DNA from 2 places in the Streptococcus thermophilus genome. Region 1 is predicted to be linked to the other one. Evidence: predicted binding sites of a transcription regulator. Region 1 holds the regulator's gene; the other holds the start of a gene.
What was found. The regulator HrcA, encoded in region 1, represses chaperone genes, less so after heat shock. The targets are predictions, from matches to a motif close to TTAGCACTCNNNNNNNNNGAGTGCTAA.
Positions count from the first base shown of each region.

Region 2: groES (co-chaperone GroES) is a predicted target of HrcA. The motif match lies at 12,182-12,208, and genes of this name have one in related genera.

Region 1 covers NZ_CP038020.1:486,023-501,789, reverse strand. Annotated here, with positions in the region: rRNA gene E3C75_RS02735 (23S ribosomal RNA) at 1-2,763, opposite strand, end outside; tRNA gene E3C75_RS02730 (tRNA-Ala) at 2,911-2,983, opposite strand; rRNA gene E3C75_RS02725 (16S ribosomal RNA) at 3,038-4,585, opposite strand; gene E3C75_RS02720 (ECF transporter S component) at 4,972-5,442, opposite strand; gene E3C75_RS02715 (bifunctional hydroxymethylpyrimidine kinase/phosphomethylpyrimidine kinase) at 5,432-6,193, opposite strand; gene truA (tRNA pseudouridine(38-40) synthase TruA) at 6,186-6,932, opposite strand; gene dnaJ (molecular chaperone DnaJ) at 7,038-8,171, opposite strand; gene dnaK (molecular chaperone DnaK) at 8,599-10,422, opposite strand; gene grpE (nucleotide exchange factor GrpE) at 10,557-11,087, opposite strand; gene hrcA (heat-inducible transcriptional repressor HrcA) at 11,080-12,162, opposite strand; gene E3C75_RS02685 (glycoside hydrolase family 73 protein) at 12,349-12,933, opposite strand; gene E3C75_RS02680 (M15 family metallopeptidase) at 12,930-13,727, opposite strand; gene E3C75_RS02675 (histidine phosphatase family protein) at 13,721-14,419, opposite strand; gene E3C75_RS02670 (PFL family protein) at 14,536-15,767, opposite strand, start outside.
Region 2 covers NZ_CP038020.1:629,533-645,299, reverse strand. Annotated here, with positions in the region: gene leuS (leucine--tRNA ligase) at 1-268, opposite strand, end outside; partial or broken gene E3C75_RS03415 (DeoR/GlpR family DNA-binding transcription regulator) at 444-1,193, shown strand; partial or broken gene E3C75_RS03410 (Cof-type HAD-IIB family hydrolase) at 1,168-1,956, shown strand; gene E3C75_RS03405 (phosphatase PAP2 family protein) at 2,130-2,618, opposite strand; gene nusG (transcription termination/antitermination protein NusG) at 2,740-3,279, opposite strand; gene secE (preprotein translocase subunit SecE) at 3,476-3,652, opposite strand; gene rpmG (50S ribosomal protein L33) at 3,661-3,813, opposite strand; gene pbp2a (penicillin-binding protein PBP2A) at 3,862-6,189, opposite strand; gene E3C75_RS03380 (RluA family pseudouridine synthase) at 6,255-7,127, shown strand; gene E3C75_RS03375 (TM2 domain-containing protein) at 7,307-7,639, shown strand; partial or broken gene E3C75_RS12100 (DUF2752 domain-containing protein) at 7,639-7,942, shown strand; gene E3C75_RS03365 (hypothetical protein) at 8,532-8,738, shown strand; partial or broken gene E3C75_RS11240 (IS3 family transposase) at 8,954-10,079, opposite strand; gene groL (chaperonin GroEL) at 10,174-11,793, opposite strand; gene groES (co-chaperone GroES) at 11,842-12,129, opposite strand; gene E3C75_RS03335 (ABC transporter ATP-binding protein) at 12,296-13,099, opposite strand; gene E3C75_RS03330 (ABC transporter substrate binding protein) at 13,099-15,039, opposite strand; gene E3C75_RS03325 (proline--tRNA ligase) at 15,655-15,767, opposite strand, start outside.

The DNA.
Region 1 (15,767 bases):
CACACTTAGATGCTTTCAGCGTTTATCCCTTCCCTACATAGCTACCCAGCGATGCTCTTGGCAGAACAACTGGTACACCAGCGGTAAGTCCACTCTGGTCCTCTCGTACTAGGAGCAGATCCTCTCAAATTTCCTACGCCCGCGACGGATAGGGACCGAACTGTCTCACGACGTTCTGAACCCAGCTCGCGTGCCGCTTTAATGGGCGAACAGCCCAACCCTTGGGACCGACTACAGCCCCAGGATGCGACGAGCCGACATCGAGGTGCCAAACCTCCCCGTCGATGTGAACTCTTGGGGGAGATAAGCCTGTTATCCCCAGGGTAGCTTTTATCCGTTGAGCGATGGCCCTTCCATACGGAACCACCGGATCACTAAGCCCGACTTTCGTCCCTGCTCGAGTTGTAGCTCTCGCAGTCAAGCTCCCTTATACCTTTACACTCTGCGAATGATTTCCAACCATTCTGAGGGAACCTTTGGGCGCCTCCGTTACCTTTTAGGAGGCGACCGCCCCAGTCAAACTGCCCGTCAGACACTGTCTCCGATAGGGATAACCTATCTGGGTTAGAGTAGCCATAACACAAGGGTAGTATCCCAACAACGCCTCACTCGAAACTGGCGTCCCGAGGTCATAGGCTCCTACCTATCCTGTACATGTGGTACAGATACTCAATATCAAACTGCAGTAAAGCTCCATGGGGTCTTTCCGTCCTGTCGCGGGTAACCTGCATCTTCACAGGTACTAAAATTTCACCGAGTCTCTCGTTGAGACAGTGCCCAAATCATTACGCCTTTCGTGCGGGTCGGAACTTACCCGACAAGGAATTTCGCTACCTTAGGACCGTTATAGTTACGGCCGCCGTTTACTGGGGCTTCAATTCATGCCTTCGCTTACGCTAAGCACTCCTCTTAACCTTCCAGCACCGGGCAGGCGTCACCCCCTATACATCATCTTACGATTTAGCAGAGAGCTGTGTTTTTGATAAACAGTTGCTTGGGCCTATTCACTGCGGCTGACCATCAGTCAGCGCCCCTTCTCCCGAAGTTACGGGGCCATTTTGCCGAGTTCCTTAACGAGAGTTCTCTCGCTCACCTGAGGCTACTCGCCTCGACTACCTGTGTCGGTTTGCGGTACGGGTAGAGTATAATTAACGCTAGAAGCTTTTCTCGGCAGTGTGACATCACTAACTTCGCTACTAAACTTCGCTCCCCATCACAGCTCAATGTTAAAGATATAAGCATTTGACTCATATCACACCTCACTGCTTGGCCAGACACTTCCAATCGTCTGGTTTAGTTAGCCTACTGCGTCCTTCCATCACTATATACTCTAGTACAGGAATATCAACCTGTTGTCCATCGGATACACCTTTCGGTCTCTCCTTAGGTCCCGACTAACCCAGGGCGGACGAGCCTTCCCCTGGAAACCTTAGTCTTACGGTGGACAGGATTCTCACCTGTCTTTCGCTACTCATACCGGCATTCTCACTTCTATGCGCTCCAGCACTCCTCACGGTACACCTTCTTCGCACATAGAACGCTCTCCTACCATACCTATAAAGGTATCCACAGCTTCGGTAATATGTTTTAGCCCCGGTACATTTTCGGCGCAGGGTCACTCGACTAGTGAGCTATTACGCACTCTTTGAATGAATAGCTGCTTCTAAGCTAACATCCTAGTTGTCTGTGCAACCCCACATCCTTTTCCACTTAACATATATTTTGGGACCTTAGCTGGTGGTCTGGGCTGTTTCCCTTTCGACTACGGATCTTAGCACTCGCAGTCTGACTGCCGATTATATCTCATTGGCATTCGGAGTTTATCTGAGATTGGTAATCCGGGATGGACCCCTCACCCAAACAGTGCTCTACCTCCAAGAGACTTAACATCGACGCTAGCCCTAAAGCTATTTCGGAGAGAACCAGCTATCTCCAAGTTCGTTTGGAATTTCTCCGCTACCCACAAGTCATCCAAGCACTTTTCAACGTGCCCTGGTTCGGTCCTCCAGTGAGTTTTACCTCACCTTCAACCTGCTCATGGGTAGGTCACATGGTTTCGGGTCTACGACATGATACTAATGCGCCCTATTAAGACTCGGTTTCCCTACGGCTCCGTCTCTTCAACTTAACCTCGCATCATATCGTAACTCGCCGGTTCATTCTACAAAAGGCACGCTCTCACCCATTAACGGGCTCGAACTTGTTGTAGGCACACGGTTTCAGGTTCTATTTCACTCCCCTCCCGGGGTGCTTTTCACCTTTCCCTCACGGTACTGGTTCACTATCGGTCACTAAAGAGTATTTAGGGTTGGGAGATGGTCCTCCCAGATTCCGACGAGATTTCTCGTGTCTCGCCGTACTCAGGATACTGCTAGGTATAAAGACTATTTCGAATACGAGGCTATTACTCTCTTTGGCCTACCTTCCCAGGTAGTTCTTCTATAATCTTTAAGTCCACGTTGCAGTCCTACAACCCCGAAGAGTAAACTCTTCGGTTTGCCCTCTTGCCGTTTCGCTCGCCGCTACTAAGGCAATCGCTTTTGCTTTCTCTTCCTACAGCTACTTAGATGTTTCAGTTCACTGCGTCTTCCTCTACATTACCTTAACAGTAATGAGTGACAGGCATTACCTGCCGGGTTCCCCCATTCGGACATCTCTGGATCATTGCTCACTTACAGCTCCCCAAAGCATTTCGTCGTTAGTCACGTCCTTCATCGGCTTCTAGTGCCAAGGCATCCACCGTGCGCCCTTATTAACTTAACCTTATTTTTGGCCTTTCGACCTAACTCATTAAATATTCACAGCGTTTCGGTTTATTTTCTTGTTACTATCTATATGTAATTACTTACATATGGAATTTGATATAGATATTCAATTTTCAATGGACAATACTTGAATCTTTCGATTCAATGGAGCCTAGCGGGATCGAACCGCTGACCTCCTGCGTGCAAAGCAGGCGCTCTCCCAGCTGAGCTAAGGCCCCACAAGACCTCTCAAAACTAAATAAGAAACTCAAGTACATTCCGTTTTTCCTTAGAAAGGAGGTGATCCAGCCGCACCTTCCGATACGGCTACCTTGTTACGACTTCACCCCAATCATCTGTCCCACCTTAGGCGGCTGGCTCCAAAAGGTTACCTCACCGACTTCGGGTGTTACAAACTCTCGTGGTGTGACGGGCGGTGTGTACAAGGCCCGGGAACGTATTCACCGCGGCGTGCTGATCCGCGATTACTAGCGATTCCGACTTCATGTAGGCGAGTTGCAGCCTACAATCCGAACTGAGATTGGCTTTAAGAGATTAGCTCGCCGTCACCGACTCGCAACTCGTTGTACCAACCATTGTAGCACGTGTGTAGCCCAGGTCATAAGGGGCATGATGATTTGACGTCATCCCCACCTTCCTCCGGTTTATTACCGGCAGTCTCGCTAGAGTGCCCAACTGAATGATGGCAACTAACAATAGGGGTTGCGCTCGTTGCGGGACTTAACCCAACATCTCACGACACGAGCTGACGACAACCATGCACCACCTGTCACCGATGTACCGAAGTAACTTTCTATCTCTAGAAATAGCATCGGGATGTCAAGACCTGGTAAGGTTCTTCGCGTTGCTTCGAATTAAACCACATGCTCCACCGCTTGTGCGGGCCCCCGTCAATTCCTTTGAGTTTCAACCTTGCGGTCGTACTCCCCAGGCGGAGTGCTTAATGCGTTAGCTGCGGCACTGAATCCCGGAAAGGATCCAACACCTAGCACTCATCGTTTACGGCGTGGACTACCAGGGTATCTAATCCTGTTCGCTCCCCACGCTTTCGAGCCTCAGCGTCAGTTACAGACCAGAGAGCCGCTTTCGCCACCGGTGTTCCTCCATATATCTACGCATTTCACCGCTACACATGGAATTCCACTCTCCCCTTCTGCACTCAAGTTTGACAGTTTCCAAAGCGAACTATGGTTGAGCCACAGCCTTTAACTTCAGACTTATCAAACCGCCTGCGCTCGCTTTACGCCCAATAAATCCGGACAACGCTCGGGACCTACGTATTACCGCGGCTGCTGGCACGTAGTTAGCCGTCCCTTTCTGGTAAGCTACCGTCACAGTGTGAACTTTCCACTCTCACACCCGTTCTTGACTTACAACAGAGCTTTACGATCCGAAAACCTTCTTCACTCACGCGGCGTTGCTCGGTCAGGGTTGCCCCCATTGCCGAAGATTCCCTACTGCTGCCTCCCGTAGGAGTCTGGGCCGTGTCTCAGTCCCAGTGTGGCCGATCACCCTCTCAGGTCGGCTATGTATCGTCGCCTAGGTGAGCCATTACCTCACCTACTAGCTAATACAACGCAGGTCCATCTTGTAGTGGAGCAATTGCCCCTTTCAAATAAATGACATGTGTCATCCATTGTTATGCGGTATTAGCTATCGTTTCCAATAGTTATCCCCCGCTACAAGGCAGGTTACCTACGCGTTACTCACCCGTTCGCAACTCATCCAAGAAGAGCAAGCTCCTCTCTTCAGCGTTCTACTTGCATGTATTAGGCACGCCGCCAGCGTTCGTCCTGAGCCAGGATCAAACTCTCATTAATACTTTAATAATTGTTCGAGCGTTAACTCATTACCGTCGTCTGACGATTTATTCTTGTAAATTGACAGGTTATAATTCTTCTATCATAACCCTGCACTTGGTTTCTTATTCAGTTCTCAAAGGTCTTTGCCTCTCTTGAGACAACTTCTATATTCTAGCAAAGATAGAATAGCTTGTCAACACTTTTTTTTGAAGTTTTTTTCTCTTCTTCGTGCTGGCCGTCTCTCGCGAAACAGCTTTTTTATATTATCATCCCTTCTTAAACTTGTCAATAGCTTTTTTAAAAGTTTTAGAACCTTTACGAGTTAGAGACAAATCACTTAAGACAACTTTTATATCTTAGCACCCTTTTGGATAGCTGTCAAGAGGCTTATCACAAATCTGTTGTCATTTATTTGATTGAACTCTTTTGAACGCTTGATATAATAGCCAACCAATTACAATGCCTAAACCATTCTGACAAAAATTAGGAACCAACTCTGCGATTGAAGCTCCTGTTCCGTACATAAATACCGAAGAAAGGGCATAGCCACCAACCATTACAACAGTGGCTAGTAGTAGACCTAGGGGACGGTAGCCACCTTTTAGCCCTGCAAAATAGCCTTGTACACCATGAATAAATAGACTTATGAACATCCATTGAGGAGCAGATGATAAGAGATCAATCAAAAAAGCAGATAAACCTCCTACAAGAGCTCCCTCTTTCTTACCAAGGTAGAAGGCTGTGAAGTAAATCCCTGCATCTACCAAAGTCAATAGTCCTGTTGGAGTTGGAATTTTCGCTACAAACCCAAAGGTTACTGATAAAGCCGTTAGAATGGCTAATAACGTTAGTTTTTTTATTTTCTTATTTTGCATATTGAACGACTCCATATTCATTCGACTGTTTAATTGATTCAAAAACAAAGACCTTAGCATTGGCTACAGCTTCCGTTTCTGAAAATCCTTTGACTAATTCACTGGCTATGCTGGAAGCAAATGTACATCCTGCCCCTGTATTATTTTTATCTAGAACAGGTTTCTCAAATATTTTGTATTCTTTTCCATTGTATAGAACATCTAATGCTTTATTACCATCTAGACGGTTGCCACCTTTTACAACGACATTCTTAGCACCCAATTCTTTTAAGCAACTAGCTGCAAGCTTCATATCATCAATAGTATGTATTCTTTTGTCAATAAGAAGTTCTACTTCTGGGAGATTTGGAGTAATGACTGTAACATAAGGGAAGAATTTAACCAATTCATCACGTAGCTGTGAAACCTCAACGTCATGTGTCTCCTTGCAAACTAGAACAGGATCCAATACAATTGGAATTTCTGGACATTTTTTAACAAAGTCTAAGGTTAATTCCGCAATTTCAACATTAGGTAATAAACCAATTTTTATTGCTGAGAAAGGAACATCTTTTAGTGAGTCAAGTTGTTGTTTAAATGCCTTACTATCGATTGGAATAACTTCAAAACCATTCTCAGTCATAGCTGTTAGACAGGTAATAGCTACAAAGCCATTTTGTTTATTAGTTGTAAATGTCGCTAAATCCGCATGAAGCCCGCCACCACTAAAAATATCATTCCCTGAAATCGCTAATACCAATTCATCACTCATATCGTATCTCCTTCAAATATAAACCATTACCTGCTGCGGTTGGTCCCGCAAGATTGCGGTCACGACTTTCCAACACGGTCTTCACTTGCGAAACTGGCATGCGTCCATTTCCAATTTTCAATAATGTTCCAACCATATTTCTAACTTGCTTATAAAGAAAGCCATTCCCAGAAAAAGTAAAGACATAAAACCCAGTTTTCTCATCGATAGATACACTTGCCTGGGTAATTGTACGCACTTTATTTTCTACAGAGGTCCCTGAAGCTGTGAAGCCTGTAAAATCATGTGTGCCAACCAATTCCATAGCAGCCTCTTGCATAAGAGCTAGACTTAGATGGTAGGGATAGTGGACAGCATAATTACGCATCATGGGGTTCTTAGGTCGCCCTGCATCTACTAGGAATTCATAGGTTTTAATATGTTTACTATAACGTGCATGGAATTCCTCCGATACAAGCTCGATACTAACAATGTCAATATCATCTGGACACTGTGTATCTAAACCAAAACGCAGCTTCTCTGGATCCCTCTCCCGAGGTAAATCAAAGTGGATAACTTGTCCATAAGCATGAACACCAGCATCTGTTCGGCCTGCCCCGTGTACAGTTACAGGAGTACCACTATTTAGCCGCAAAAGAGTCTTTTCAATCTCTTCTTGAATAGAACGAGCATTTGGTTGTCTTTGAAAACCTGAAAAAAGTGTTCCATCATAAGAAATTGTCGCTTTATATCTAACCATAAAATTATCATATCAGATTTCTTTAAGGATAAAAAGTATGTCAATCACCAACTGACCCCATACAGCTTCCAAAATAAAGAAAAAGACGCTTTTAGCGTCCTTTCTTTATAAATCCTCCAAAACATCTTTTACTTTGTCAAAAAATCCTTTTTTCTGTGGTGCAACCTTTTCATCACCACTTGCTTTTGCGAATGCAAGGAGAGCTTCTTTTTGAGCATCATTCAGCTTCGTAGGAGTTACAATCTTGACAGTAACGAGTTGATCCCCTTGTGAACCTCCACGAAGACGTGGTGCTCCCTTTCCTTTTAGACGGAAAGTTTTACCTGTTTGAGTACCCGCTGGAATAACCATCTCAACATTACCGTGAACGGTAGGTACTTCAACAGTATCACCAAGAGCTGCTTGGACAAAAGAAATGTTAAGTGTATAGTAAATTGTCGATCCATCACGAGTAAATTTATCGCTTGGATTAACATTGATGACTACAAAGAGGTCTCCATAAGGACCACCGTTGAAACCAGCTTCACCTTGGCCTGCAAGACGGATTTGTTGACCTGTTTCAACACCCGCTGGAATCTTAACAGATACTGTATGGCTTTGTTTTTCACGACCTGTTCCACGACAAGTTGGACAAGGATCCTTGATTTCTTGACCTGTTCCGTGACAGACGTCACAGGTTACTTGACGACGCATCATACCAAGTGGTGTTTGTGTATCAACATTGATAACCCCATGACCATGACAGCGACCACAGGTTACAGGACTTGTCCCAGGTTTAGCACCAGATCCTGAACATGTCTTACACGTCACTTCACGATTGTAGTGAATTTCTTTTTCAGCACCAAAAACAGCCTCTTCGAAACTTAGGTTGACACGATACTGAAGGTCGTCTCCTTGACGAGGAGCATTTGGATTGCGAGTAGCACCGCCACCAAAGAAGCTCGAGAAGATATCCTCAAAACCTCCGAAGCCTGCACCACCATCAAAGCCACCAAAGCTACCTTGGCCACCAAAGCCGTTCGCACCGTCTGGTCCGTATTGGTCATAGGCTGCACGTTTTTGGGCATCACTTAGAGTTTCATAGGCCTCTAGAATCTCTTTATATTTTTCTTCCGCACCCGGTTCTTTATTGATATCTGGGTGGTATTTTTTAGACAGCTTACGATAGGCACGTTTAATTTCGTCTTGAGAGGCATCCTTAGATAACCCAAGACGATCGTAATATTCGGTATTGTTCATAATTTAAGATACAAAGGGCATCTAATGGAGAAAGCCAAAGTAATAGTTTCGAAGATGGACTACTGGTCCCTCAAAACCATCTATCTTTTTGGCTTATTCCTTAGCCCGTGTTCAACGACGAACACTCTTTGATCCTTTCTATTTTATTTGTTACGAAACGAAGTAAAATATACATTATATTCACTTCACTTATTTTAGCGAAAAACAGAGGCTGGTTTGCAACCTCTGGATTTCTTCTTATGCTTTGTTTTTGAACTCGTAAGGTTGAATTGAGCACACCTTAACTTCTGTGTGAAAAAGAGACGTAGCAGTCTTCGCTTTAGCGAACTACATATAAGGCTACCTTTAGGTGCAATTCTTTCTAGAAACTAAAGCTTCTTCGCCTGATTTCCTATTTTCACTGTGAGATTTTAACAGTCTTTACATCTTACTTTTCAGTAAACTCTCCGTCTACGACATCGTCGCCTGAGTTATCTGCTGCTTGTGCGCCTTCTGCTCCTGCTTGAGCTTGTTGTGCCGCTGCTGCTTGTTCGTAGAGTTTAACTGCCAAGGCTTGGGCTTTTTCGTTAAGAGCTTCCAATTTAGCCTTCATGTCATCAAGATCACCTGATTCTTGAGCTTTCTTAAGCTCATCAAGTGCTGATTTGGCAGCATCACGTTCTGTATCAAAGCCTTTACCTTCTGTTTCTTTAATTGTTTTTTCAGTGGCAAAGATAGCTTGGTCGACTTCGTTACGAAGTTCTACTTCTGCTTTACGTTTTGCATCTGCTTCAGCATTTGCTTCAGCATCTTTCATCATTCTTTCAATTTCTTCATCAGTCAAACCTGAATTAGATTGGATGACAATTGTTTGTTCTTTTTGAGTTCCAAGATCTTTCGCTTTAACAGATACGATACCGTTCTTATCAATGTCAAATGTTACTTCGATTTGTGGGACACCACGAGGTGCAGCTGGGATATCAGTCAATTGGAAACGTCCAAGAGTCTTGTTATCTGCTGCCATCGGGCGTTCACCTTGAAGAACGTGGATATCAACGGCTGGTTGATTATCTGCTGCAGTTGAGAAGACTTGTGATTTAGATGTTGGAATTGTTGTGTTACGTTCGATGAGTTTTGTGAAGACGCCACCCATTGTTTCGATCCCAAGTGACAACGGTGTTACGTCAAGAAGGACAACGTCTTTCACATCACCAGAGATCACACCACCTTGGATAGCAGCACCCATAGCAACTACTTCATCAGGGTTTACTGATTTGTTTGGTTCTTTACCAGTTTCAGCCTTAACTGCTTCTACAACAGCTGGGATACGAGTTGAACCACCAACAAGGATGACTTCGTCAATGTCTGACAAGCTTAAACCTGCATCTGAAAGGGCTTGACGAACTGGAGTTTTAGTACGTTCTACAAGGTCACGAGTCAAATCATCAAATTTGGCACGAGTCAAAGTCATTTCCAAGTGAAGGGGTCCAGCTTCACCAGCCGTGATGAACGGCAAGCTGATTTGTGTTGAAGTTACACCTGAAAGGTCTTTCTTAGCTTTTTCTGCTGCGTCTTTCAAACGTTGAAGAGCCATCTTGTCTGTTGACAAGTCGATGCCGTTTTCTTTCTTGAATTCTTCAACCATGTAATCGATAATTTTTTGGTCAAAGTCATCACCACCAAGTTTATTGTCCCCTGCAGTAGCCAATACATCAAAGACACCATCACCGAGTTCAAGGATAGATACGTCGAATGTACCACCACCAAGGTCAAAGACCAAGATTTTTTCTTCTTTGTCAGTCTTGTCCAAACCATAAGCAAGCGCTGCTGCAGTTGGTTCGTTGACGATACGTTCTACTTCAAGACCAGCGATTTTACCAGCATCTTTAGTTGCTTGACGTTGAGCATCGTTAAAGTAAGCTGGAACTGTGATGACAGCCTTGGTTACTTTTTCACCGAGGTATTCTTCAGCATAACTTTTCAAGTACTGAAGGATCATTGCTGAGATTTCTTGTGGAGTGTATTCTTTGCCGTTAGCAGAAACTTTTTCAGAAGTACCCATCTTAGATTTGATAGAGATTACTGTATCTGGGTTTGTGACTGCTTGACGTTTTGCAGCATCACCAATGATGATTTCACCATTTTTGAATGAAACTACAGATGGAGTTGTACGATTTCCTTCTGGGTTAGCGATGATTTTTGGTTCAGTTCCTTCAAGAACTGCAACTGCTGAGTTTGTTGTACCTAAGTCAATACCAATAATTTTAGACATATGTTTTATCTCCTTAAGCTTTTTCTAATCTTTTTTTAAGCTTTTTCTTCTTTTCTGATATTTCTTTTTGCAAACCTTCGGCTTGCCTCTTATCTTTTCTCTCATAGTTTATTGTCGTTTCGGACAAGGTTTTTTTAGTTCTCTTTGTATACTACTACCATGGCTGGGCGTAGGATGCGGTCATGGAGTTTGTAGCCTTTTTGGAAGACTTGTGCGATGGTATCCGCCGGATGCTCATCATCTGCAGGAATGGTTTGAATAGCCATATGGAAGTTGTGATTGAACTCGCCGTCTGCTGCGATTTCTTCGATTCCTTCCTCTTTAAGAGCATTTATCAAACTTTCCTGTATCATTTCCAAACCTTTTTTAACATCATCAGTCAATCCTTCAACAGCAAGAGCACGTTCAATGTTATCAAGTGCTGGCAAGATTGCTTTTGCTAAATCTTGGCTACGATACTTTTGTAATTGTTGATGTTCTTCTTTAGCACGGCGTTGAATATTTTGCATCTCTGCATGGGCACGAAGGTATTTATTTTCAAACTCCTCTGCACGCGCTTGAGCTTCTTCAAGCTCAGAAGTTTCCTTTGTTTCTTCTACAACTTCTTCACTTGTCTCGGTAGCTTCCTCTTCTTTTACTTCTTCTTTTTTAATATCTTCAGTCAAGGCATTCACCTCTTTCTATATTTTTTAAAACGTTACGGCTTAAGAAAACTTCGTAATGGTTGCTATTGAGATAACGGTAATAATCCGTTAGTTTCATAACCAGAACTCGACTGATAACGTTGACTAAACTAACCATGCGACGATAATCCATTTCAATGGGTCCAATCACATGCATGAGTGCCATCCCACGATAGGGGATCAAGAATTTATGACTCATAACCGTGACATTTTCAAGAGCTTCTTCAGTTGATTCTGCGACCGAAATTTTGGTCACTTCATCATCGGAGATAGCTGATCGAAGCGCAAGAGCCACATGTTGTGGATTATCCAAAAATTGATAAGTGTTCAAATCAGCATAGGCCAGTGATGCAACCTTACCTTCTATAAAAATCAGTTCCTTAAAGAGGTGTGAAAAGATATAGTCAAACAAATCTAAAACATTATCTGTTATCTTAAAATACTTTTGCACAATCTGAGGAGTCTCTGTTCTCAATCGGTAATGGATATCTAAGACAGTATTTCCTAAAAACCGTCCTTGAACAAGCTTATGAAAAATTTCCAAATCGCTTGACAAGAAATTCTTTGGAATGGCAAACTGAACTGTCACCGGCTTAGATTCATCTAGAGTCAGAACTGCCAACGCATCATGATTAGACAGCTGAACAATTTCAAATCCTGTCAGACGCTGTCTGGTCGGTTCCACATCTTGAATCACTGCTGTGTATCCTGTCATTTCTGCCAGCAGCTTTGCCGCCGCATCCAAGATATCTTCAAGTTTAAAAGCTTCAAAGTCGAAGGCCTTGACGACTTGGTAAACATCTTGTTCATCAATCGTATCAAGATTCAAAGAATTAGCAACAAAATACTGGAAACCTGCTCGGCTTGGCATGCGTCCACTAGAGATATGAGCTTTCTCAAGATAACCCATCTTTTCTAACTTAGCCATGTCATTACGAATGGTCGCTGAACTTGAATCAATTGAGTCTTGTAATGCTTTAGAACAAACTGGTTCATGTGTACGAGTGAACATCTCAACTATCAAATTCAAAATAGCGTTTTGCCTTTGCGTAATCACGATGTCACCTCATTTCTATTTATTAGCACTCTCATATAACGACTGCTAACTTATGATTCTATTATACACCTAAACTTAAACATGTCAACCCAAAAAACAAAAAAATTAGCACTCTTTTTGAAAGAGTGCTAAAAATACATCTAGAGACCTAGAAACATTAAAAACACCCTTAGGGGTGTTCTAATCTCAGCGATCATATTTTACCAAATTATAGGTCTCAATAATAGAAATAAGATGTTTAGCGTAATCAGGATCACTATTAAAACCTGCAGCTTGTAGCTTTTCTGCCGCAACTTTATAACTCGTAGTTCCTGCCACCTCTTTATAGGTTGATTCTCCCCATCTACCTTGGTGCAGTTCTTCTAGATAAGATGACATAGAACTTGACCAGTCTCTAAAAACTGCAAAATCTACTTTTTGATATTGCCATTTGCCTTTACTATAAACATTATCCTTTAGATAGATATGTTCTTGTCCTGGCCGAGCAGGGAGACTGTAGATATTATGGTATTTAACAGATAAGAGACTACAACCATAGTTCGACTCATATGCGGCTTGGCTAAGGAGAATCGACGCAGGGACACCATAGTTTTTAGACATTTTTTGTGCTGTTGGCGCTAAGTTTTCAATAAACCCTTTCTGCGTATAGGCAACCTTTACCGTACGAGCATTATCAGCTGTAGATGCATGACGAATCAGCGGTAAGAGAATCCCTAAAGCGAAAACAGCAACTAAGATTATAAAGGCTTTTAGTTTAAAACGTCGTCTCACTTAGCTTTCTCCTTTAATAGTACCAGATATTCTTCCAAAGTAAGATTATGTGCAGTCATGTACTCTGCTGATTCTTTACCAACGTAGCGGAAATGCCAATCTTCATACCCCACACCTGTTGACGATGTCTTACCATCTGGGAAACGAAGAACAAAGCCATACTTTGGCGCTATTTTTTTGACCTTAGCCACAGTAGCTGGATCTGCTTCATCTAAGCTGTCTACAGTACTCATGTCAATCGCAAGACCTGTCTGATGCTCACTAGCACCTGGTGGTTGTGAATAAGTCTGAACCTTCTTCTCAGCCTGGGACTCTGTCAAAGTCGGATCATCAGCCATTTCCTGCCGAACATAACTGTTATAAAGTTCTGTCTGATAAGCAACACTACGATAACCCGAAATCAAATGATAGCTTGGATTAATTTCTTGAGCTGCTGCTAAAAATTCTTCAACATTTTTCGCAATTCTCGCATCTACAGAAACACCATCTACGTTAGCAAGCTCAGGATTAAGCTCTTTAGACTTATTATCTCGATTTACCAAAAGCAATTTCCAGTCTTTAGGCGATACATCAGGTAGTCCTTTTGTATCCTTGCTTTGAGTCGAATCGGTAACTTCCTTACTATTTTTTGTTACTGACGATCCATTGGTTTGTTGGACCGTACGACTGACACCAAATACTGAATAAAGTCCTGCTGTAACTAAAAGAATTACAGTCAAGACGCCACTGATAACCAAATACCAATTGGTTTGTTTTTTCGCCTGACGGCGACTTGGATAGCTATCTTTTACCATTGTCTTTTTTCTATTATCTCTCGTCCAACCTGACGATAAGTCATATCACCAAGTGTTTCCAATGTGAATTTACCATTTTCATAAGCAACGACAGTAACCGAACCGTTGTCCAATGGAGGATGCTCGACAGAAGGATCCATTAACCAAGCAAAAGTTGCAATGGTCATACTGTGACTAACGACGAAAGCATCACCACCACCGGATCTTTCAAGATCCTCTGCAATAGCTGTAAAACCTTCTATAATACGTTTTCTGAGAACTTCCCAAGATTCTGCCCAACCAGCCGTATCTACATCAAGGATACTCTGGGCAAGCTCAGGATAAGTTACATCATGTATATTCTTACCTTGAAAAGCAGCTGTTCTCGGCAACACACCATAAAAAAGCTCGCCATCATAGCCACCCTCAAAACTACCAAAACACCACTCACGAATACGTTTGTCACGTTTATAAGGAATAGTTTCCAAACCCATCTCACGTAAAATGATGTCCATGGTCTGAATAGCTCGACCTGAATCACTAGAATAAGCAGATTTGAACGGGATACCTGCCGCTTTCAGACCTACTCCCAGCTCACGAATTCCTTCTTCACCGAACGGGGTCAAAGGGCTATCAGACCAACCTTGGACACGACCAATAGTGTTAAACATAGTCTTGCCGTGTCTCGCGATATATAACTTAACCTTACTCATGACTCCTCCTTCTTTCCGTCATTTTGAACTCATTATAGCACAAATCCACCTGACTATCTAGCTAGCGAAATCATCAGAAAATGCCTTACCAATCCGGTAAAGCACTTATCATCCGTTTAGTTTTTAAAGCTGTGAACAGGGGCTGGGATTTGGCCACCACGCGCAATGAAGTCAGCCGATGAAGCTTTGTTTACCTTCATTACTGGTGCATAACCAAGAAGACCTCCAAGTTCCAACATGTCCCCTTCCTTACCATAAGGAATAATACGAACAGCTGTTGTTTTCTGATTAATGACACCAATAGCCGCTTCATCGGCAATCATGGCCGCAATTGTTGTATCTGGCGTATCAGCTGGAACGGCAATCATGTCTAGACCAACAGAACAGATAGCCGTCATGGCTTCTAATTTTTCAAGGTTGATATGCCCAGATTGAACTGCTGCAATCATTCCTTCATCTTCAGAAACAGGGATAAAGGCACCTGACAAACCGCCGACCTGGTTACATGCCATGATACCACCTTTTTTAACCTGGTCATTAAGAAGAGCTAGAGCCGCAGTAGTACCATGCGTACCAACAACTTCAAGCCCCATGGCTTCAAGTACACGAGCTACCGAATCACCTACTGCTGGAGTTGGTGCAAGAGACAAGTCTACAATACCAAACTCGACACCTAGACGTTCGCTAGCCATTTGACCAACCAACTGCCCTACACGTGTGATTTTAAAGGCAGTTTTCTTAACTGTTTCAGCTAAAACATCAAAACTTTCACCTGGAACCTTCTCAACAGCACGTTGCACAACACCAGGACCTGAAACCCCAACATTGATTACAACGTCAGCCTCACCAACACCGTGGAAGGCACCTGCCATAAATGGATTATCTTCAACCGCATTAGCAAAGACAACCAATTTACCTGGACCCATTGGATCTGCCTCAGAAGCCTCTTTAATGATACGTCCCATATCACGTACCGCTGTCATGTTAATACCAGTTTTTGTTGAACCAATATTAACAGATGAGCAGACAAAATCAGTCTCAGCAAGCGCACGTGGGATAGAATCAATAAGAATCTCATCACCTTTTTGGTAGCCCTTTTGAACTAATGCAGAGAAACCACCAATAAAGTTAATGCCAATTTCCTTAGCTGCACGGTCTAGTGCCTTAGCAAACGGTACATAATCTGTCGCATCTGTCGCCGCACCGATAATTGAAATCGGAGTAACAGAAACACGTTTATTAACAATCGGAACACCAAGTTCAGCCGCAATTTCGTCACCAACAGCTACCAAGTTCTTAGCCTTAGAAACAATCTTGTTGTATACCTTTTCTGCTGCTTTATCAATAT
Region 2 (15,767 bases), 140 kb from region 1:
CGTATTGCTCTGCAGGCAAACCAAAGGCATCCCATCCCATTGGGTGAAGGACGTTATAGCCTTGGGCACGTTTGAAACGGCTGAGAATATCAGTCGCTGTATAGCCTTCTGGGTGTCCTACGTGAAGACCCGCTCCAGATGGGTAAGGGAACATGTCAAGCGCATAAAACTTAGGTTTAGAGGCATCTGTTCCTGTCTTAAAAGTGTGATTGTCAGCCCAGTATTTTTGCCACTTAGGCTCGATTTCTTTATGATTGTAAAAACTCATGGTTTCTCTCCAATATTCGTAATGCTTCTATTATAGCATTTTTGAAGGATTTTTAAAGATAGTAAGAGAAGTTTACGAGGTAACTTGAACCTGGGTTAGTTTGCGTTTTTTTTTGCATTTTTATATACAAAAAACGTAAAAAGATACTATACTAATATCAGAAAGCAGGTGACTCATGTATCAGGAACAACGATTTGAGAGAATTTTGATGCTCTTGGAAGAGCGAGGAAACCTATCTGTCAAAGAAATGGTTGATGAATTAGGAGTTTCAAAAGATACTGTCAGAAGAGATTTTGATTGTCTCAGCCAGAGGAATCTGGCTCAACGTACCCATGGCGGTATTCTTCCAGTTAAAAACACCAGTGTTCTTTGCTTCCAAGAACGTCAGAAAGGACTCACAGAAGATAAGAAAAAAATGGCAGACCTGGCGCTTAGCTTCATCAAAGAACAATCTCTACTTTTTTTCGATGTTTCTACCTTGATGCTTGAAGTTTCACAAAAATTAACTAAGAACGTTACTGTTTACTCCCACTCCTTGGATAATGCCTTGGTCCTAAGTGGTAAGGAAGGGATTGATTTTCATCTCTTGGGAGGCAAATTCTACACTAAAAACCGCTTCTACTACTCGATTCACGAAGCACAGATCTTGCAACATCTACAATTTGACTTAGCCTTCTTTGGAGCGGCTAGTCTCAGTCAAGGATTGGTTAGCTTTGAAGATGAAGAAGACGTTGCCGTCAAACAGCTAGCCTAGCAAGCTACTAGAACTAAGATACTTATTGCTGAATCTGACAAATATGAAAAGCATTCCAAATATATCTTGGGTAAACTTGAGGACTTTGACTATTGGATTACAGATAAGGAGCCTGAGTCTGATATAGATAAAGTAATAATTTTATATGATGGAAAGGATAGCGATTATTAGTAAAATTCGTTTGATTATCAGCGATATTGATGGGACTATTCTCACTAGTAACCACCAGGTAGATGATCAACTGATTGAAGTCATGCCAGAGCTTGAAAAGGCGAAGATACCTTTTGTTTTAGCTTCTGCCCATTCTCCACTAGGAATGCAACCAATTGCTCATAAACTAGGACTTCATGACAATCCTATCACCTGCTACAACGGGGCCTAGTACTTGAGGGTGATCGTACTATCATAGAACATCCTGTGGATAAATCCGAAACTCGAACATTTATTAACTACTTATCCACAGACTATCCAAGTGTTTCTGTGAATATCTACTCTGGCAAGGATTGGATTACCAACCAACTAAACAAATGGTCTCAGTTGGAAGCAAGTATCACGGGTGAATCTCCTATTATTAAGCAACTCCAAGACACTGTCTCAGATTCAAAGCCTTCTATCCACAAGCTATTGTTGATTGATGAGCCTGAAGTTTATCCAGGACCTCCACCAAAAACTCCTAAGCATGGGTTTTCCACAGACAGTCTTCTACTTATCCAAAGATAACTACTTAGAAGTCACTGCCAAGCACGTTTCTAAAGAACATGCTCTCCTTGAGGTTGCTAAGTATTATGACATTCCTCTTGAACAGATTATGACTATTGGTGATAATTTCAACGATAGTCCTATGCTCGCTCTGGCTAGCCTAGGAGTTGCTATGGTCAATGCACCTGAGGGAGTCAAGAAGTCTGCAAACCTAGTGACTGCTTCAAATGATTAACATGGAGTAACACAAGCTATCATAGAGCATGTTTTAAACTAAGCCAATATCGAATGGTGGGAACAACCTTTAATCGCCAACTCGAATTTTAGAACAAGAGAAAAGGTCCCCAAAGGGTCCTTTTCTTTTTTCAACGAAAAAAGCCCTCCTCTCTCGAAGAAGACCAAAAATTTCTAAAGGTAAAGAAGCAGGCCAACAAGAATTCCAATGACATAGCCTGCCAAAACATCACTAGGATAATGAACACCGCCTAGCACGCGCAAGATAGCCAAAATTGCTGCGAGAAAAAGCAGAGTCCCACCTAGCCACGGATTAAGCAATAAGGTAAACATGGCAATGGTCGTTGCTGAAAAAACATGACGGCTAGGAAATGACTTGCCAAGACTGTCCTTTTTAATAAGAGGCTGAATGTCCCAGGTCTGATAAGGGCGTGGGCGATTATAAAGGCTACGACCAAGAGAAAGCAGAAAAAAGCCTTCTCCCATAATAAGCACTGTCGTAAAAAGAACAAACCAGCCATGCCTCAGCCAAACCAAAATAAGAAATATAGGAAAAAGTAGGTAAAAAGTCCTTGTTATAGCCTTGTTCAATCCTCCCAAGACCTTAGCATAAGGACGCAATGGACCGCTAATCCTATCGTAAAATTGTTTATAATTCATCATCCGTTATAAAAAGGGAGTGACACAGAACTAAATTTAAAAATCTAGATTCTAGTCTCTCCCCCATGTTTAATGAGATAGTCTCCCGAGGTTGAAGCTCCTGGTTCCAACCTTTTTGACTATTTTAAAGTTCAGCGATTTGGTAGAGTTCAAGCTCAGCAGCTGTTTCTGAACCAAACATGTTAATCATGATTTTAACCTTGTTGTTTTCAATTTCGACAACACGGCCTTCTTGCCCCATAAAGGCACCATCGATGATTTGAACCACGTCACCAACCTTGATATTCGTATCAAAGACATCAACTGTTTGACCCATTGAAATCAAGATTTGACGGATTTCTTCTTCCAAAAGTGGTGTTGGTTTAGAACGGTTTCCGTGTGAACCAACGAAACCAGTAACGTTTGGAGTATTACGAACAACAAACCATGCTTCGTCTGTCATTACCATCTCAACAAGAACGTAACCAGGGAAGCGGTTTTCTTCCACTTCTTTAACTTTACCGTTTTTCTCAACATTGACAGTTTGAGTTGGGATTTCAACACGCAAGATATTTTCAAGCATGTTATAAGTTTGAGCTCGTTGCAAAAGATTTTCTTTAACTTTATTTTCGTATCCTGAATACGTTTGAAGGACGAACCAGCCCTTGTCGAATGAATCTAGCATTTTAGGATTCCTTTCTTTGTTCTAAATGACATTTAAACATGACCATCAATATTCGAGGCGCAAGCGTTAAATGTAAATGAATGCCTATGTTTTAATTCAAAGCGTAATAAAAAAGCCTGGCGGCCCTTGTTCTCGCTTTTATCTGCATTTATTATAACAAAAAAGAGCAAGCATGCCCACTCTTTTTATGTTTTCTTTAGAAAAAGTTAATCAGTGCTGACATAGCGCGACTCAACAATTCATCAAACGCATAGATGATGACAGTGAAGAATGCAGTATACTCAAGAATTGAACTAAAATCGTGCCAGCGTTGTTTACGCTCTGGCCAAGTCGTGTCTTTCAAGACTTTGAAAATACTTCCGGTTTGTCTCACGGTGTCTCCTATCTTGTTTCTTTATGCAAGGTATATTTTTTACAATTTTTGCAAAACTTGTTCACTTCTAGTCGTGTTGGTTTGGGAGTGCTACTAACACTAATCGAGTAGTTTCGGTTCCCACAATCTGCACACGCTAGGCTTGCTTTTTTCTGTGCCATAACGCCTCCGTTCTTTTTATCTTACCACTTTTAAACTTAATTGACAAGCTATCTGAATAGACCTGAGAAGGAGTCTGAGATCTTATCCCATAGGCTGCTTGCTTGATCTTTTACATCATTGACAACGTCTGAAGCCTTGTCTGTCCATGACTTATTATTGCTATTACGTGAATCGTTTGGATTTGCTGTATAATCTAAGGTTTGACCATCAGCCGCATAGGCATTTTCAACGGTAAACTCATTACCTGGTGTATTTGGCAAAACATCTGCAGCGATATAGCTGAAAATAGTTGAAGCCGTTCCTGAGCTTGCTCCTGTTAAGTAGTGATTCTCGTCAGTCTTATCAAAACCAATCCAAGTCGTTATAACCACATCAGGAGTATAGCCAATTACCCACTGGTCACTGGTCAAATCTTTGTTAAACTCGGCCTGAACAGTACCTGTCTTACCTGCCATAGTGTAACCCGTGTAGTTGGCATTAACAGCGGAACCATTTGAGAAGGTACCGAGCATCATGCTAGTCATCTGGTTAGCTACAGACTGGCTGATAATACGTTTAGACTTCTTACTATGGGTAGCAATGATATCACCACTAGCATTTTCAATTTTAGTGATAAAATAAGCTGTATTCATCTCCCCACCATTGGCAAAGGTCGCATAAGCCTGAGCCATTTGTAGAGGACTAGCTGTCACACCACCACCGAGTGCAATCCCTAATTCTTCTGGAACATTATCAAAGTTAAGACCAAATTTCTGACCGTAACTAATCCCTTTTTGTATACCGATTTGGTTAAAGAGATAAACTGCCGGAATATTGTAAGAGTTGGCCAAAGCTTGATACATGGGCACATCCTCAGTCTCAACACCACCATAGTTGGTTGGGGTATAGCCATTGTAATCAATTGGCGTATTAGGTAGGTCCTTATTGATGCTCCACCCTGAAGCCAGAGCTGGAGCATAAACCACCAAAGGTTTGATTGTCGAACCAGGACTACGCTTCCCTTGGGTTGCATAGTTGAAATTACGGAAGGTTGTATCACCTGTACCACCTACACGACCTACCAAACCACGAACCGCTCCAGTTGATGGATCAAGTGCTACACTAGCTGACTGGGCTGTGCTACCATCACTTTCTGACGTTGGAAAGAGATAACTATTTTCATAAGTCTGCTGCATATTAGCCTGTGAGTTGGCATCCATCTCTGTATAGATTTTGTAGCCATTTTTAACAATTTCATCCTCACTCAAGCCATAAGTCTTAGTAGCTTCTTCAATGACAGCATCAAAGTAAGACGGATACCTATAGTCATCACCAGTCCCTTGATAAGTATCAGCCAAGCGACTAGCCATATCAACTCCAGCTGCACTATCAGCATCAGCTTGACTCAACTTCTCATCATCTACCATATTGGCAAGGACAGTGTTTCGGCGGTTGGTTGCATTTTGGATATTATCAATCGGATTGTAAATTTCAGGTCCCTTAAGCATACCTGCAAGTGTCGCTGCCTCATCCACCGTTAGATTGGCAGCACTTGTCCCAAAGTATTTTTGGCTGGCGTCTTCAACACCCCAAACACCGTTTCCGAAGTAGGCATTATTGAGATACATGGTAAGGATTTCTTGCTTGCTGTATTTCTTGGTTAGTTCCAAAGAAAGAAAGAATTCCTTGGCCTTACGAGTTACTGTCTGTTCCTGAGTCAAAAAGGCATTTTTAGCCAACTGTTGTGTGATGGTCGAACCACCACCAAATCGGCCCATAGAAACAATGGCTAGGAGGAAACGTTTGACGTTAATCCCACTATTTTTGTAGAAGGTACGATCCTCCGTTGCAATGACGGCATTTTCTAAGCTATCACTAATAGCATCTAGCTCCACATAGGTCCCTTTTTGCCCTGACAGTGAACCAGCTTGATTGCCTTCTTTGTCATAGATAACCGTAGTAGCCTTCAAGGCATCCTGAAGATCTGAGACATTGGTCGTCTTAGCGATATAGAAGAGATAGGAGCCTACTGTCAGAACCAACACGGCTACCAAGATAAAGAGAATTTTACCAATATGATAGCGACGCCAGAAACGGCGAATAGGATTTCTTGGCGAAAGAGTGAACTTGCTCAAGAAAGCCCGAACCTTACCTAAGGGTTTGGTCGTGTCAATAGGTTTCTTTTGCTTAGAACGTTGGTAACGTGAAGTCTCTTGGCTTTCTCGTGACATGTCAAGTTCTTCAACGGCTTGTTCAACTTCATCAGGCTTCTTGGCAAAAAGACCTTTTATCCTATCTTGTAAATCCTTCGATTTTCCAGCAGGCTGGGATTCCTTACCCTTCCCGCTAGTTTCTTCTTTAAAAAGTTTGTTTTTTAGATTATCAAAAAGTGTCATAAACCTATTATACCAAGTTTTTACAGGTTCTGTCCTCTTTTAAACGTTCATGATATAATGAAACTATGACTTTACACGTAGAAATTATCAATCCCTACCCTGCAACAACTGTCAAAGAATTACTAGAAACCAAACTCCTCATTCCTCGTAAGATTCGTCATTTCCTACGCACGAAAAAATATGTCCTTATCAATGGAGAAACTATTAATTGGCAGAGTCCTGTTAAAGAAGGTGATAGGATTAGCCTGACCTTTGACACAGAGGACTATCCTAATAAAACTATCCCTATGGGAGATGCCAATTTGGTAAAGCCTCTCTATGAGGATTCGCATCTCATCGTGGTCAATAAGCCTGAAGGAATGAAGACGCATGGCAATGAACCCACAGAAATCGCTCTTCTTAACCATGTTTCGGCTTATTGTGGGCAAACCTGTTACGTCGTTCATCGACTAGATATGGAAACTAGTGGAGCTGTGCTTTTCGCTAAAAATCCGTTTATCCTGCCAATTCTTAACCGGCTTTTAGAAGATAAGATGATTCAGCGTCAATACTGGGCATTGACTGAAGGTAAATTTCAGACCAAGAAAACTGTTTATAAGGATAAGATTGGACGCGACCGCCACGATCGTAGAAAACGGGTGGTGGATCCTCGAAAAGGGCAGAGTGCGTATACAACCGTCACACGTCTCAAAACCTTTGAAGGAGCCAGTCTGGTCAACTGCCAACTAAAAACCGGCCGAACTCACCAAATTCGTGTGCATCTGTCCCATCACGGTCATGCTATTCTGGGGGACCCACTTTACAGTTATCAGCCAGCATCTAGACTCATGCTACACGCCCACTCCCTTAGTTTCACTCACCCCTTAACACTCGAAAAAGTCACTGTTAAGGTTAAATCAGAAAGTTTTGAACAAGTGTTGAGAAATCACAAATCATAAAAGCAAACTCACTCTCAAACATAGTGCGAAAGGATTATCCTAATGATCTTCTCGTTATAAGACAGCGGAACCTTGCAAATAAGTTGCTTTTATTGATTTCGAAAGCCTTGACTACCTTGACTCTCCTTTACATTATGTTATCCTTTACGTATAATTTAAAATTTTAGGAGTGTTTAATTATGAATCCAGTCGATCAATGGCTAGCAATTAACGCTAAGTATTTCCCAACAGAACAAGTTCAGTACATCCGCCAACGTCTTGAGGCACTTCCTGAACAGCAACTTTCACTGCTTTACTCAATCAGCTTCCAAGATCCTACGATGATGCTTGTCATCTCACTCTTTGGTGGTTCTCTTGGAATCGACCGCTTTATGTTGGGACAAGTTGGTCTTGGTATCGGTAAACTTTTGACATGTGGTGGTTGTGGTATCTGGTCAATCATTGACTGGTTTCTCATCATGGATGCTACTCGCCAATCAAATGATCAAAAACTTTTTGCTGTTATTGGGTAATGAAAAACTATTTCACACGCTTGTGGGCCTACCACCAGCGTTTTTTTAGATTATATCTCTTAGTTTTAATGGCAATTTATGGAGTCTACCTTTTACATCTCCCAACACCACTCAACCTTATCCTAAAACCATTTGGACTCAAGGGGTGAAGCGCAGGTTTGACACGCGCTAGTGTTAGACTCTTACACCTAGATTGGCAAGGAGCCTGGGACTATAATCCACTGATATATCCTCTAGTGGTCTATATCTTAACCTATTTCTTTCTCTATAATCTTTAGTGACAAAAAGATTATAGAGAAATAAACTGTCCTATCCAACTCCCATTGCATATCCCTTACACTATTGCTATAATTGTAAGCATCAAAATTTATAATCGAAACAAATGGAGTTTAACTATATGAAACAACAAGATTGGATTGATTTTTTCCAAGCAGTCCACGGACGTAATCCAAGTATCCAAGAAATGGCTGAAGCAGCCAATCGAGGCGAGTTTGTCTGAGAAACCCCCAAACAAACTGTCGAAGCAACAAAAAAACTCTCACAAAAAGAGACTGTAGAAAAGACACAAAACTCAGAAACTGTTGAACATACAGAACCTGAACCATCAGCAGAGACTGTAGAAACTGTCAAAAATGATGTTGACAATTATGATGTCACTGAAGAATCCTTGGATGATTCTAGTATCGATGAAAGACAAACTTTCCAAACTCCTAACATAGGTCAAGAAGCTCCAACAGCCAACTTTCAAGAACAAATAAATCCAATACAAGACACTACTAATAAGCCTTTAAATTCCTTTGCCGAGTAAGCTCATGCAAGCTTCCCACAAACAAACAGCACTCTTAATGAGGCTTGGAAAAAGCCAGAAAATAAATCTCAAACAAACCTCATCATGATAGCCATCGCTACCATACCAGTTATCCTTTGGGCTCTTGGATGGTTCTTACTTGGAGTTATTGGAGACGATTCTAGCATGGGATCAGGTTTGACATTTTGGACTTTGATTGTGGGTCTACCAGCAATCATTATTGACATCCTACCAGCACTTCTAAACAAAACAGAAAAGAAATGGCTAATCTTTTTTTCTCAATACTGTTAAGCTGGACTTTCATTGGATGGATCATCTTGCTTATTATTTCTATCAATACGAATAAGGAAGCAGAACGCACTAGACAGCAACAAATTATGATGCAGATGTCAGGTAAACAAGGAAGTTCTGATATGTTTAACCCTTTTCATTAATTAACAATAACTAATAAAAAAAGAAAACTCAGAAAAAGTTTTGTATTGACCCCAAAAAGTTAGACAACTAATTTATCCAAAGGATTTAGTTCTGTATTGCACAGGACTGAGTACTTTTAATTTTACCTTAATGCGTTTGTTGTTGTAATAATCAATATAGTCTGCAATAGCTTGTTCCAATTGCTCAAGTGAGTGAAACGTCTTCTCGTAACCATAAAACATCTCAGACTTAAGAATACCAAAGAAGGATCCCATCATGCCATTGTCTGGACGATTCCCCTTACGTGACATTGACGGTTGGGGGTCCCTTTATCCTCTAAAAATTGATGATAATACTGATGTTGGTATTGCCAACCTTGGTCACTAAGGTTATCTGCTTTCTTGCCAACTTCTCCTTGGTATGAAGAATACTTGCGTTTACGACGAATTTGGGAACTTAAACCAAGGAGCTTCATCAGACGTTGGACCTTCTTCTGGTTCACTACAAAACCACGATTCCTCAATTCAAGAGTTATTCGGCGATAGCCATAATTTCCTTTATTCTCATAATAAATTTCTTGAATTTCGCCTTTAGTCTCTTTATCTTTGTCGTGCCCATCTAGTGGTTTCAACTGATAATAGTAAGTCGAGCGAGCTAAACGTGCTGTTTCAAGAAGTAAATCGAGTCGAAATCCTCCTGAAACCATTTCTCTAATTGTCTCTGCCTTTCTCGCTGTAAGGCTTCGTCCCTTTCCTCTAACTCTTTTAACTTTTTTAGGTAGGCCACCTCGGTACGTAAGCGTTCATTCTCCTCTTGGAGTCGCTCTAGTTCTGTCATTTATTCCCAAGTTTTCTTACGTTTACGTCCCATTTTAGGCGGTCTCCCTCTTGTTTTCTCAACAATAGTATACCCATTTTTCTTGTATTGTGCTATCCAATTAGGCAACATTCCACCACTTGGAAGACAATAATCAAGACTTACACTTTTTTGTGAACGACCTTCAAGTAGCACTTTATCAATCATTTCTTGTTTTAATTCTGGTGAATAGTAACAATTCTTACCTTTCTTGATAATTTCTATTCCGTAACGTTCAATCAATCTCGTCATATATCTTAATCCAGAAGCATCCACACCAAATCGTTTTGAAAGTTGGTTGAAGGTTTGACCTTGATTTCTCAATTCATATATTTGAACTTTATCTTCATAAGTTAGTTTCATAATAAAAACACCTCAAAAGTTAGATTTTTTCTGTCTAACTTTTGGGGTGCAGTTCATTTCTCGACTTCTCCTAGGTTTTTTTCTTTCTTAAATCTTAGTAACCCATCATTCCTGGATCCATAGCTGGCGCTGCTGGAGCCTTTTGTTCAGGTTTGTCGGCAACGACTGCTTCTGTTGTCAAGATAAGACTAGCTACTGAAGCAGCATTTTGAAGGGCTGAACGTGTTACCTTAACTGGGTCAATGATTCCTGATTCAACCATATCTACCCATTCGCCATTGGCAGCGTTAAATCCTGTACCAACTGGGCTATTCTTCAATTTATCAATGATAACTGAACCTTCATAACCGGCATTATAAGCAATTTGACGAACAGGTTCTTCCAAGGCACGGAGGACAATATTACGTCCTGTAGCATCGTCACCTTCAAGATCAAGTTCAGCAACCTTAGCAATGACGTTAACTAGGGCTGTACCACCACCAGCTACTATACCTTCTTCAACAGCGGCACGAGTAGCATTGAGAGCATCTTCGATACGAAGTTTCATTTCTTTAAGAGCTGTTTCTGTGGCTGCACCAACCTTAATAACTGCAACACCACCTGACAATTTAGCCAAACGCTCTTGAAGTTTTTCACGGTCAAATTCAGATGTTGTTGTTTCCAATTGAGATTTAATGAGCTTAACACGGTTAGCAATTGCTTCTGCGCTTCCTGCTCCTTCAACGATAACTGTACTATCCTTATCCACAGTTACTTTCGAAGCCTGACCAAGTGATTCCATAGTTGCATCCTTAAGTTCAAGACCAAGATCCTCAGTAATAACAGTTGCTCCAGTCAATACAGCAATGTCTTCCAACATCGCTTTACGACGGTCACCAAAGCCAGGCGCCTTAACAGCAACGACATTGAAGGTTCCACGAATTTTGTTAAGAACAAGTGTTGGAAGAGCTTCACCAGTCACGTCGTCAGCAATAATCAAAAGTGGACGACTGGTCTTAAGCACTTCTTCCAAGAGTGGAAGAACATCTTGGATATTTGAAATTTTCTTGTCAGTCACAAGAATAAATGGATTTTCAAGATCTGCGACCATTTTTTCATTATCAGTAACCATGTACTGAGAAAGATATCCACGGTCAAATTGCATACCTTCAACCACTTCGAGTTCTGTCTCCATACCACGAGACTCTTCAATAGTGATAACACCATCATTACCAACGCGTTCCATTGCTTCTGAAATGTATTCACCAACTTTTTCAGAGCGAGATGAAACCGCAGCAACTTGAGCAATAGCTTCCTTATTAGCAACTGGTTGAGCAATGACTTTAAGCTCTTCCACAGCTGCAGCTACAGCTGCTTCAATCCCACGACGGATACCGATTGGATTAGCACCAGCTGTTACATTTTTTAGCCCCTCACGAACAATAGCTTGTGTCAAAACAGTGGCTGTAGTTGTTCCGTCACCGGCAATATCATTAGTTTTTGAAGCCACTTCGCTGACGAGCTTGGCACCCATATTTTCAAAATGATCTTCAAGTTCAATTTCTTTAGCAATTGTCACACCATCATTAGTGATAAGTGGTGAACCAAAAGCCTTTTCCAAAACAACATTACGACCTTTAGGGCCAAGCGTTACCTTAACGGTATCAGCTAAAGTATCAACACCACGAACCATTGCTGCACGTGCATCTGATGAAAATTTAATATCTTTTGCCATAATTACTCACTCCTTCTTTATCTTAATTTATATCTGATTAGCAAGAATTTAAGCTAGGACTGCTAAAATATCTGCTTCACGGATAATTGAAACGGAATCTTCTCCGTCTTTAACACTGACACCTGTACCATTTTCAACAAGGACCTTATCGCCTACTGCAACACTAGGTGCAATCAATTCCCCAGTAAGAGTACGGGTACCTTCACCTACCGCCAAGACCTCTGCAGTCTTAGTTGTTTCATGACTAGCTCCTGCCAATACAAAGCCACTAGCTGTTTTTTCTTCTGTTTCTTCAAAACGGACGATGATACGATCGCCCAATGGTTTTAATGCCATACCAATTACCTCCAAAAATGTTATTTAGATTAGCAACGTTTAAAATGTTGTTTTAGCACTCACGATAGACAACTGCTAATCTATATTTTCATTTTAGCACTTAGTCAAAAATAGTCAAGAAAAAACTATCCAAAATCTAAACTTTGGATAGTTTTTTTCTATTATATTAACCGAGTACCAAGGCATCGTCATTGAGAACTTGTCCACTATTTTTGTGGAAGAGGGCCATAAGCTCTGCAACAGTGAGGTTTTTCTTTTTTTCACCTTGCACATCTACGACGATCTTACCATGATAGAGCATAACTAAACGGTTTCCATATTCGATAGCATGTTCCATATTGTGGGTAATCATAAGAGTTGTCAACTTTTGTTCTTCAACAATCTTACGCGTCAAATTCATGACCATGTCACTTGTCTTAGGATCCAGTGCTGCTGTATGTTCATCTAGCAGCAAAATCTTTGGACGAACCAAGGTCGCCATAGCAAGCGTCAAGGCCTGACGTTGTCCACCTGACAAGAAATTAGCATCAGTCTTCATACGATTCTCAAGACCAAGACCAAGATCTACCAAGGCTTCCTTGAATATTTGACGTTCACTTTCAGTGATAGACTTTTTAAAGAAGCTACGTTTCTTGCCACGACGATAGGCGATTGCCATATTTTCTTCGATAGAAAGGTTTGTCGCTGTACCCATTCGAGAATCTTGGAAAACACGGCTAATGTCTTTAGAGCGCTCATCTACAGATGCTTTCTTAATAGATTGACCGTCCAACAAGATATCCCCCTCATCAATGCTGAGAACACCAGCAATTGAATTCATCAAGGTTGACTTACCAGCACCGTTTCCCCCGATGACAGAGATAAAATCTCCCTGTTCAATGTCGAGATCTAAACCACGCAGGACGTGATTTTCATTGACTGTGCCTTTTTCAAAGGTTTTATGAATCTGTTGTAAACTAAGTAAAGCCACTACTTATCACCTCCTGGAGTCAAGGATTTGTTAGGATTGATTTTCAATTTTTGTCGTACTTCAGGCACATAAAGGATGATAGCAAGCAAGATAGCTGAAGCTAATTTCAGCATTTGAGCATCAACGTTCATGGCAAGGATCATAACCAAGACCAAACGGTAGAGAACAGCTCCGACAACAATTGACCAAAGACGTTTGCCAAGTGGTAAATACTTAACGATAACCTCAGCCAAGATGATTGCAGCCAAGCCATTTACGATTGTACCTGTACCCATATTCATATCCGCATAGCCATTATTTTGAGCTAGGAGAGCACCTGATAGGGCAATCAAACCATTGGAAATCATGTAACCAAGAATCTTCATACGATCAACCTTGATACCATTAGCTTCTCCCATGGCAAGATTATCACCTGTTGCACGAAGAGCAAGTCCAACCTGTGTATTAAGGAGAACAACCAACATAAACACTACAAGACTAACGAAGATTAGTCCTAATAGAATCACACCACTCAGCTTAGACAATCCAAGCCCCATCACCATAGTCACTAGCGTATTATGTCCTGAAAGAGAGATATTGGCACTTCCGAGAACCAAAAGGTTAACTGAATAGAGCCCTGTTAGGGTAATAATCCCTGTTAATAGTGCTGGTATCTTCATTTTCGTATGCATAAAGCCAGACACAGCACCTGCAAACATACCAGCTACAAAACCACCTAGAGTTGCAAAGATTGGGTTGATACCACGGATAATCATGATAGTTGTCGTTGCAGCACCAAGTGGAAAGGCTCCCTCAGCTGTCAAATCGGCAAGGTCCAAAATACGGAAGGTAATGAAGACCCCAATAGCCATAATCGCCCAGAGAAGTCCCTGAGAAATGGATGTTAGAACAACATTTGAAAAGCCATTCTTAGATGACTTATTCACCTTAAGCTTAATGACACCCTTATCTTTTTTGGCAATCGGTTTGTCATCTTTCGTTGATACTTTAGATTCCTCATCACTAATGCTAGAAACATCAATGCCAAGTTCTTTAGCCATATCATGATTAACCACAACATTTAGAGTTTTAGGGTACTCCGCATCAATGTCCTTAACTTTCTCACCTCGCAGAACACGACCTGCTAACTTACCTGTTTGACGACCAAGCGCTTCATAGTTGGTTCCATAAGTGAATAGGACACCTTTTTCTACACTACCAGCATCACTACCAACAACAGGAACTTTAGTCTCTTTAGAAAGGTCTACCAAGGTATTAATGGCACTAACAATGGTATTGTCAGTCGGAATAAAAATGACTTCGGTCTGACTCATCAAGCTTTTGGCTGTATCTTGAATATCGTTGGTTGATGAAATCCCCTTAATAACCGTTTCAATACCAGCTTCCTTAAAGTATCTCTTGGCTTCTTCAACCTGAACTTCTGAGTTACGCTCACTGGTCGTATACATAATCCCAACTTTTTTAGTGTTTGGAAAGACCTTTTTCAACAATTCAACCTGTTTATTGATAGGAGACATGTCACTTGTCCCCGTCACATTTCCACCAACATTGTCCATAGATTTAACCAACTTAGCTGAGACAGGATCCGTCACTGCCGTAAAGAGAATTGGCTTACCTTTTGTCAAACTGCTTAATGACTGAGCTGCTGGGGTTGCGATAGCCAACATGACATCATTATCTTCAATAAGCGACTGAGAAATCGTCTGCAAGTTAGACTGATCTCCTTGTGCATTCTGATAATCGATTTTAATGTTCCTACCATCGACATACCCTTCCTCTTTGAGTTCTTCAATGAACCCTTTACGTGTCGCTGACAAGGAAGGATGCTCTACATATTGGAGAACACCGATGTGAACTAAATCTTTGTTAGAAGCATTGGAGCATGCAACCAAGATGGCAGCTGTTATAACAGCCATCATACTGACCAAGAATTTCTTCATCTTGTACACCTCTGTTTTTTTATTTTATCTATTTCCAATTTCCTTTTATGTTCTTCTGAAGCATTGGAGGCACAGGGAAAACAACAGTTTCATTGCCCATGAAAAATCCTCAAGTCTTCAAGAGCATCCCCAAGTGATACAATCACTTTATTTATCACGTCAAAAGTAAGCTAAATCTTGCTGTTTAAAGAACAATTCTAGCTTAGAATGAGAAATTAAAAATAGACCACGGCATGGAAAAACCAGCCAGGACAGACCCAACTGGTTCTCTGCATCTTGACTAGCACAAGCTAGCTTATGTCACCGGTTAGACCTCTTCATCTAATCGGCTAATCCATCACAAAATGCTTTAGCTTCATAGATACAAACTTATTGACGCTTGTATCTTGAAACACAAACGCCCTATCTAAAGAAACTAAAGTAATAACAAGCTTTAAGATTTCCCCAGTGGGTAGATTTGTCAAGCATGTAATGCCTCCGTAGTTAAGATAGATTTAAGTTTACACTATTTAGACAATTCTGTCAAATTGGAATTTATCTCCTTTTTCTCAATTAATCTTTGTCGTTTAAAAAGAAAAATCTCTTCCCGCCTCTGCAAGAAAAGATTTTTTAGTATTAAGCATCTTGTTCAGTTGTTAAGATAGCAAGTGTTTCAATCAAATTATCTGCGTTCACTTCAATAGTGTCACCAGTTGCCTTGATTTTAACTTCGACAATACCTTCACTTG